2 regions of the Neobacillus sp. genome follow, and region 1 is predicted to be linked to the other one. Evidence: riboswitches for the same ligand, from Rfam matches in the RefSeq annotation. Region 1 holds a riboswitch; the other holds the start of a gene.
The links. Region 1 has a riboswitch for lysine ahead of RTR43_RS21140 (amino acid permease). Riboswitches for the same ligand answer to the same signal wherever they lie in the genome.
Positions count from the first base shown of each region.

Region 2: linked by a shared signal. The riboswitch ahead of RTR43_RS08395 (aspartate kinase) and the one ahead of RTR43_RS21140 (amino acid permease) in region 1 are both predicted to bind lysine.

Region 1 is NZ_DALZYO010000042.1:38,060-43,002, reverse strand. Features, by position in the region: gene RTR43_RS21150 (winged helix-turn-helix transcriptional regulator) at 67-411, shown strand; gene RTR43_RS21145 (YitT family protein) at 469-1,281, opposite strand; lysine riboswitch at 1,466-1,657, shown strand; gene RTR43_RS21140 (amino acid permease) at 1,758-3,239, shown strand; gene RTR43_RS21135 (hypothetical protein) at 3,504-3,785, opposite strand; gene RTR43_RS21130 (SHOCT-like domain-containing protein) at 3,778-4,161, opposite strand; gene RTR43_RS21125 (DUF2089 domain-containing protein) at 4,162-4,533, opposite strand; gene RTR43_RS21120 (helix-turn-helix domain-containing protein) at 4,728-4,943, opposite strand, start outside.
Region 2 is NZ_DALZYO010000011.1:71,437-76,379, reverse strand. Features, by position in the region: gene trxA (thioredoxin) at 25-339, shown strand; gene uvrC (excinuclease ABC subunit UvrC) at 488-2,260, shown strand; lysine riboswitch at 2,331-2,508, shown strand; gene RTR43_RS08395 (aspartate kinase) at 2,626-3,843, shown strand; gene RTR43_RS08390 (YslB family protein) at 3,906-4,358, opposite strand; gene RTR43_RS08385 (succinate dehydrogenase cytochrome b558 subunit) at 4,897-4,943, shown strand, end outside.

The DNA of each region.
Region 1 (4,943 bases):
TGGTCAAGTATTTTGGGTATGTTATTATTAGAATAGAAAAGAATAGTTTAAAAGAGGTATTTGCATATGACCGACAATTGTTTATCTAAAAATAAAAGAGAAATACAACAAATATGCACCAATTTTCACAGTGCCATCGAATTTATCGGTAAGAGATGGATGGGAGCTGTTATTTATTCTCTGCTTGATGGTCCGAAACGATACCATGAAATCGTTTCCTCTATTCCGGGAATTTCAGATCGGCTATTAACAGAACGTTTGCGTGACTTAGAAAGTGAGGGGTTGATTGTCAAAAATATTTTGAATACTTGTCCTAAAATAGTCGTATATGAATTAACTCCTGTTGGTAAAGAACTAAAAGAAGTTATCCATGTCTTGATGGAATGGGTTAAGAACAGGAAAAATTCATAAGCTAGACAACAATTTGAAAAAGGCCTGCACTTTTTATTTGTGCAAGCCTTTTTGTTATTATGGGCTCGGCCTATGAAACAGACCCATAACCTCAATTGTTTCTGTAATATTCACGAATGCAGTTGGATCCACTTCAGAAATAAGGTTTTTGACTTCATTCAATTCATACCTAGAAATTACCGTAATTAAAACATTTCGTTTATCATTTGAATAGCCACCAACACCATCCATAATCGTCAGGCCCCGATACAAGTTGGTCAGTAAATGTTCTCTCATTTCTTGCCCATATTCTGTAATAATCATGAGAGTTAACTTTGCATGATCGGTATAAATGGCATCCACCACTTTACCGGTGACATAGATAGATACCAATGTATTCAGTGCAGTATCCCAATTAAACAAAAATCCACTGATGACGATGACAACGGCATTCATCCCTGAGAGCAATACACCAATTGGAAAATCCTTTTTTCTTGCAACAATCATTCCAATTATATCGAATCCTCCAGTGGATCCTGAACAACGAAACACAATTCCTACACCAAGCCCTGTTAAAGCCCCGCCAAATATGGAGGAAAGAATTGTATCCTTAGCGATTGGAAATACTGGAACTATATATAGCCCCAATGAAATGATTAGCACCGAAAAGATGGAATTCATGACGAACTTTTTCCCTAGCATCTTATACCCCAAAATTAATAAAGGAAAGTTCAACAGGAAGTTGGCCAAGCCTGTATTAACGGGGGTAATCATTCCTAAAATCATAGAAATTCCGCTCATACCGCTGCTTAACACCTCGTGAGGAATTAAGAAAAGGTTAAATGACATCACAATAATAAGAGAACCTGTAATCATTCCCACTAGCTGCATAATGTTCCCTCCAATACCAGCACTATTTTATTTAATAAATCATAACGATTCTCACATTCAATGTAAAATGATAGTTTTTTCACAATAGTATTTAAAAAGCTGGCAATTTTTCTATTGACAAATTCAAATTAATATTTATACTTTAGTAATATATTAAAATTCATATGATAAATCCTCATCAAACCGATGAGGTAGAGGTCGCAGTTTTTATTAGTACATCGGACGAGATGCAAGAGACATCCCTGACTCCGTTGGAAAGGAAAAGCTGCCGAAGTGTGATTTTCATCTCATGATAATCATGCTGGGGCTGTCTCCGAATAGGAACAGAACTGTCACGTATGACCCTACCAGTCTTACGTGTTGAGCTATCTTTCGGAAGGTATGATGCGGGGTATTTACAATGCCATCGATTCTACTTCGATGGCATTTTTTATTCCAAATAACTCCTTCCAAATTAATAAAAAGGAGTCATGACAATGCAAACAGCTAGAGCACTTAAAGATGATGTTAATACTAAAGTCCATACACCTACAGAAGATACAAATCAATTAAGACGTAGCTTGAAATCACGTCACTTAACGATGATTTCTCTGGGCGGAACTATTGGTACTGGTCTATTTCTTGCAAGTGGTGGAGCTATTCATTCTGCAGGTCCCGGGGGCGCTATTCTTTCATATCTAATTATTGGTGTAATGGTTTACTTTTTAATGCAAAGCTTAGCAGAAATGGGTGCGTACATGCCGGTTGCTGGAAGCTTTAGCACGTATGCAACCAAATTTATTGATCCTGCCCTCGGCTTTGCACTTGGTTGGAATTATTGGTATAACTGGGCCATTACGATTGCTGCTGAACTCTCAGCGGTGACAATGATTATGAAATTTTGGTTTCCTCATACACCCTCCATTCTATGGAGTGCAGTCTTTTTAGTTATTATGTTCCTATTAAATTATTTGTCAGTCAAAGGGTTTGGGGAAGCGGAATATTGGTTCTCCTTAATTAAAGTAGTTACTGTAATTATCTTTATCGTAACCGGAACATTGATGATTTTTGGAATTATGGGTGACCACTTTATTGGCTTTAAAAACTTCACAATCGGTGATGCCCCTTTCCATGGCGGCTTTATGTCGATGCTGGGCATCTTTATGGCTGCGGGCTTCTCCTTCCAAGGAACTGAACTTTTAGGGGTTGCCGCCGGGGAAACAGAAGATCCTGCAAAAGCCATTCCTCGTGCAGTGAAACAAGTATTCTGGAGAATTTTATTATTCTATGTATTAGCTATTCTTGTTATTGGACTGCTCATCCCTTATACGAATGGAAATTTAGCCAATGGAGATGTTACAGTCTCACCATTTACTCTTGTTTTTCAAAAAGCAGGGATTGCCTTTGCTGCTTCGGTTATGAATGCCGTTATTTTAACTGCGGTATTATCAGCGGGTAATTCCGGAATGTATGCTTCAACACGGATGCTTTGGGATTTGGCACGCGAAGGAAAAGCACCAAAATTTCTTGGTAAATTAAATAAAAATCGTGTACCAGTAAATGCACTAATTGCAACCACTTTGGTAGGGTCACTAGCCTTTCTTGCTTCATTTTTTGGAGACGGTACGGTATACGTTTGGTTATTAAATGCTTCAGGTATGTCTGGCTTTATCGCTTGGCTCGGAATCGCGATTTGTCACTATCGCTTCCGTAAAGCCTTTGTTGCTCAAGGTAAGGATATGAGCCTGTTACCGTTTAAAGCAAAGTTATTCCCATTCGGGCCAATCTTCGCTTTTGTTGTTTGTGGATTTGTTGTTTTAGGTCAAAACTATTCGGCCTTTATTGGTAACCATATTGACTGGAATGGTGTTCTTGTATCCTATATCGGACTGCCATTATTCCTTATTTTATGGCTTGGATATAAATTCACTAAGAAAACAAAGATAATCCGATTACAAGATTGTGATTTGAATAATTAACACAAGAAAAGCGCAAGGCGCCAGCCTATCGGCGTATGGACTGGAGCGCTTCGACTGAGATAAAGGAAACACGGTGAGCGGAGCGAACCGATGTTGACTTATCGTAGGGAGAAGAGCGAAGTACACTAGCCGATGGTGCCTGGAGCTGGACATTTCTCGAAGTCCAATGTTATAAATTCTTATATTAGAACAAAAGCACGCAACCATTTGCGTGCTTTTGCTTTAAGTAAAAAAAAGCATTATATCTGAATCGGAAATAATACTTCATAACTTAACAGTGACTTCTGTACCGTCCTTTAATTTTGTCTCAACCAATAGCAAACCTTTATTTTCTAATAGTGCCCGAAGCAATGGTTTTAGGTCTTTTCTATCAATTTGGGGTAATACAAATTTTTTCCCTTCTTTTTCAATGGCCGTATTAATAAATTTAATTAACCTTTTCGAAGAAATAACACTGCCAAAAATATTTAAAACTGGATAGGGAATAGGAACGGTAAACTTTTTATCTTTTAGTTTCACATGGACTTTGAGCATAAGTTTATTCAATCACCACAAATACTTTATCTCCATTTGCCGAGGTAATATCGACAATATGTCCATCTACTTCATTTTCAATAGCCTCAATTAACAAGTCGACATTAATGTCCTTAACATACTTTTCCGCTTCAGGAATTCTTTCAGCGATACTCGTTCCCACTTTTAATACAGCCTTAATTAATTTTATCGGTAAATTCACATTTACATTGTCGCCTTGTTCCGAGGTAACACGGATTTTCAACATTTTATTTAAGTAGGAGGTTTCCTTCTTAAGTGGAATCGGTTGATCTTTCCCCTGCAATACATTGATTAATTCTGTCGCTTTTTCCTTATCCAGCTTGCCTTCTTCAACCATTGTTAACACTCTTGAAATTTCTTCTTTCATTTAAGATTCCCCCTCTTTTAATAATTGAATGGCTTCTTCAGCGGTAATTTCACCTTTTTCCAGCATCAAAACGATTTTTTTCTTATCGATTTCTATCTTCTTGCTCGTTGTGTAACCAAGCGAAGAAATAATGTCGTCCAATTTCCCCCGAACAGTTGGGTAAGAAATTCCTAATTCCTTTTCAACCTCCTTAATATTTCCACGGCATTTGAGGAAAATTTCAATAAAGTGAAGCTGTTCCTGGGCAAGTGATGCAAGTTTTGTTAATTGAAATTTATTTTCCACTACCGTATGACATTGAGCACACTCTAGCTTGGTAATGGTTAATTGTTTGCTGCAAACTGGGCAATTCGTAATAAGTGGATAAGACATATTTCTCTCCTTTCCTTCTTTAACCATATCATACATTACATTGATTAAAAATTAAAGTATTTAATTAAATTTATTTATAAAAAATAAAAATAAAATAAATTTTATTCATTTGTAAATTAATTTTATTAAAACAATTAATATAGAACCTGAATAGACAAAAAAACAGACTCAACAATGGAGTCTGTTTTTTAAGTTTATGCTTCCTCGGCTGTCCAAACATATAAATCTTCAATCCGGCAATTTAACTCTTTAGAAATTGTCATCGCATTATTTAAATTCATAATTCTCTTGGACAAGTATTCATCAAGTTGACTCCTAGGAATATTTGTATTCCTTTCCAAACTCTCCAAGTCCATTCCACTTTTTGATAGTAATTCTTTGAGGTTACTCTTTTTTGCTTTATAATTTGT
Region 2 (4,943 bases), on a different contig from region 1:
TATTTATTAGGAGGGCATTTTAAAATGGCTATTTCACACGTAACAGATCAAAACTTTGCTGCTGAAACAGGTTCAGGCCTTGTTCTTGTAGATTTCTGGGCTCCTTGGTGCGGACCTTGTAAAATGATTGCTCCAGTTCTTGAAGAGCTTGATTCAGAAATGGGCGATAAAGTAAAAATTACCAAGCTTGATGTGGATGACAACCCACAAACAGCTGCTAATTTCGGTGTTATGAGCATTCCAACCTTATTGGTTATGAAAGATGGCGAAATCGTTGATAAAGTAGTCGGCTTCCAACCAAAAGAAGCTTTAGCAAGTGTTTTAGAAAAACACGTATAATCTTCGGACAAAAAAACCTTAGCTGGAACTGGCTAAGGTTTTTTATTTTGACTAATATAATTTTTAGAACAAAACCTCCCACTTTCCTTTCTAAGCAGTTTGCTTTAAAATTTTAAAAGATAGATAAAGACGGATAGGAGTGGGCGGAGTGAATGAAACCATCAAACAAAAATTAACACTGCTGCCTGATCAGCCTGGCTGCTACTTAATGAAGGATCGTCAAGGGACAATCATTTATGTGGGGAAAGCAAAGGTATTAAAGAACCGTGTTCGATCTTATTTTACCGGGTCGCACGATGGAAAGACCTTAAGGCTCGTCAACGAAATCGAAGACTTTGAATATATCGTGACTTCTACGAATATTGAAGCACTTTTACTTGAATTAAACCTAATCAAAAAATATGATCCAAAATACAATATCATGCTGAAGGATGACAAAAGCTACCCGTTTATCAAATTGACTGCTGAAAGACATCCAAAGCTTATTATCACGAGAAAAGTAAAAAAGGATAAAGGCAAATACTTTGGCCCCTACCCGAACGTCGGAGCGGCTAACGAAACAAAAAAGCTTCTTGACCGGATTTATCCGTTACGTAAATGCTCGACCCTTCCCGACCGCGTCTGCTTGTATTACCATTTAGGACAGTGCCTAGCACCATGTGTGAATGAAGTGGCCGAAGTGCAGTATAAGCAAATGACGGACGAGATTACTCGATTTTTAAATGGCGGGTATAAGGAGATAAAAAAAGAGCTTTCGGAAAAAATGACAGCGGCAGCTGAGGAGTTAGATTTCGAGCGGGCAAAGGAATACCGTGATAAAATCACTCATATTGAAACCATTATGGAAAAACAAAAAATCACAATGACCGACTTTACCGACCGCGATGTATTTGGATACGCTGTCGACAAAGGCTGGATGTGTGTCCAAGTCTTTTTTGTCCGCCAAGGAAAGCTGATAGAGCGAGATGTTTCCATGTTTCCAATTTACAATGAACCAGAGGAAGAGATCTTGACATTCCTCGGCCAATTTTATCAAAAGACAAATCACTTCAAGCCGAAGGAAATTCTCATTCAGGACGAAGTAGATTTGAACATGGCCGAACAATTGCTTGAAGTAAAAGTGATGCAGCCGCAGCGGGGGCAAAAAAAGGATCTCGTCAAAATGGCAATCAAAAATGCCAAAATAGCTTTATATGAAAAGTTTTCATTAATTGAAAAAGATGAGGATAGAACAATCAAGGCGGTAGAAACCCTTGGTGAGCTTTTAGGGATTTATACCCCACACAGGATTGAGTCATTTGATAACTCCAACATTCAAGGAACCGACCCTGTATCGGCGATGGTTGTTTTTATTGATGGCAAGGCAAACAAGCGGGAATACCGCAAATATAAAATCAAATCTGTTAAAGGCCCTGATGATTATGAATCAATGCGGGAAGTAACGAGAAGAAGATATTCCAGAGCTTTAAAGGAAAATCTGGCACTTCCGGATTTAATTATCATAGATGGTGGAAAAGGGCATGTGGAAGCAGTCAGGGATGTGTTGGAAAATGAACTTGGACTAGATATTCCGCTTTCGGGACTTGTGAAGGATGAAAAACACCGAACATCACAGCTCCTTTACGGCAATCCGTTGGAAATTGTCCCGCTAGCAAGGAACAGCCAGGAATTTTATTTACTGCAAAGGATTCAAGATGAGGTTCACCGCTTTGCGATTACCTTCCACCGTCAAATCCGTGGGAAAAGTGTCTTTCAATCGTTACTCGATAATATCCCTGGTATTGGGGAAAAGCGGAAAAAGCAATTGTTAAAGGAATTTGGCTCTGTTAAGAAAATGAAGGAAGCAACGTTTGAAGAATTTCGAGCCCTCGGAATTCCAACTAATGTCGCAGAAGAATTAGTCAATAAACTTCGTTCATAATATTGTCAGAAAAAAAAGAACATGCTATAATGAGTGAAAATTTAATTTACTATCACTTTTTACGTATTAAAGTGAAGGTAGAGGTGCGAGCTTCAAGAGTAGTGGTTCTGAGAGGGATGAGCTTCTGAGAAGAATCATGAAAGGGAAAGTTCGCCGAAGTAAAGAAGGTCTCATTTCTTTCTTTGCTGGTCTTGCATTGAATAAATGCCGGATTGTCAAGACGATTGTCTTGGAGAGCTATCTTACATTGTGTGTACGAGAATTTATTTCTTCGTGTTCTTAAAGCAATGAGAGGCCCTTCTCATTGCTTTTTTGCATTTATGGGGAAAATTAAGAGTAACATTTGAAAGAAGGAGAAAAAAACTATGGGGCTTATCGTACAAAAATTCGGGGGAACCTCCGTCGGCAGTGTAGAAAGAATTTTGAATGTGGCAGCATGTGTAAAAGAGGAGACGGAGAAAGGCAATAACGTCGTTGTCGTCGTTTCGGCAATGGGAAAATCGACGGATCAGCTGGTCGGCCTGGCAAAGGAAATTTCCTCACAGCCAAGCAAGCGGGAAATGGATATGCTCCTTTCGACAGGGGAACAGGTGACTATCGCACTATTGTCGATGGCCTTAAATCAACAAGGCCTTGATGCTGTTTCTTATACTGGCTGGCAGGCAGGAATCGTAACAGAACCCATCCATGGAAACGCCCGAATCACAAAAATCAACACAGAGGCCCTTAAAAGTCAGCTATCAAATGGTAAGATTGTCATTGTTGCGGGTTTCCAAGGAATAACAGAAGACGGTGAAATTACCACACTTGGCCGCGGCGGATCTGATACAACAGCGGTGGCCTTAGCAGCAGCACTGAAAGCTGATAAATGCGATATTTATACGGATGTGACCGGGGTGTTTACAACAGATCCAAGGTATGTCAAAGAGGCGCGCAAGTTATTATCTGTGTCCTACGATGAAATGCTCGAACTCGCCAATTTAGGTGCCGGTGTGCTCCATCCAAGAGCAGTGGAGTTTGCCAAAAACTATCAAGTCAGGCTCGAGGTGCGTTCAAGTATGGAAAAAATCGCAGGTACAGTCATAGAGGGGGAAGCAACTATGGAACAAAACCTAGTAGTACGCGGAGTGGCATTTGAAGATGAAATAACGAAGGTTACCGTATTAGGATTAACCAATTCCTTAACAAGTTTATCAACAATTTTTACCACGCTCGCGCAAAATCAAATAAACGTTGATATTATCATACAAAGTACAACAGAAGCAGGAACAGCCAATTTATCGTTCTCGATTCATACAGATAACTGGCTAGAAGCATTAAATGTTCTTGAAAATAATAAACCAGTGCTGGGTTACGAACAGCTGGACGCAGAAAATAAATTAGCAAAGGTGTCAATTGTTGGTTCAGGTATGATTTCCAACCCTGGAGTAGCCGCAAAAATGTTTGAAGTGTTGGCAAGTAATAACATTCAAATTAAAATGGTCAGCACATCAGAAATTAAAGTATCTGTTGTTATTGAAGAAAAAAATATGCTTAAAGCAGTAGAAGCACTGCACAAGGCATTTGAGCTTGGGGATAATTAGAAAAGGGTGTCAAGGCACCGTCCGTTTGGACGGTGCCTGACACCCTAAAAGGATAACCGTAATTAGATTTGGTCCTTGCTGTCCCATTTGACGGTGAACTGGACTTTGTTGGATTTTTTTACTGGATGCTCGAAGGTTTCTGCAATGACTTCTTTTTGAAGTTCGATTTGCTGGGCCAGGAAGCCAGCTTCAAGCTGGAAAAAGTGCTCAGCTTTTGACTTTACCCGGGACACAATCAAAGGACTTGTTAGTTCAAATTCAATTTCACTTTTCGTTTCTTTTTTTATTTCAAGCTGTCCCCAAGATGCATTAGCGAAAAATTCAATGACTTTATCATAATCGGTTAAAGGAAATTTCCGGGCGAGGCGTTTTCCAGCCCAATATAAAATTTCGGGAGAATCTTTCCCTAAAATCTCTGGCAAAAGGATTTCCCTGATTAATTCATATCCGAATATGGATATGGTTCTTGGCTCCCCAGTATTCAAAGTTTGATCAACGTCTGTACTTTCTTTCACAAGATTCCCCTCTTTCTATCATTCTATTATATACAAATTAAGTTGAGTTTCAGTACATTTCCCCAGAAAAAACAATTGATAATGTATTTTTAATTATTTTGCAATACTATATCTTTTTTACCATCATAATTATCTTATCCTTTTAAGGAAAATTATTTTACCGTAAGATATTGGTAATTAAAATGTAAGAATCATGTTGATTAACAGAAAAATCCAGTTAAAGGAAAGAGGGGAGTTCCCTCCTATTACAATATCAATATATTTTAAAAATTTTATTAATTACCAAAGAATTGTGTATCCGTTTTCTTGACGCTCTATGATGATGGGAGTAAAATGGACATGTCACATTATTGTCACAGTGGTGCTAGGATATAAATTCTTTCAAGGGGAATAATGAAAACTTGCCAATTGCTAGTTCGAATTAGGTTCATAAGGCATTGTTGAATTATCAATTCAGAATTTATGAATAGTAAATTCTGATAAGTTAAAAGGGGAAGAAACTTAACACCATTTTTTAAAAACTAAGGGGGGTAAAATTATGGCGGGTAATCGAGAGTTTTTTAACCGGAGATTGCATTCGTTGCT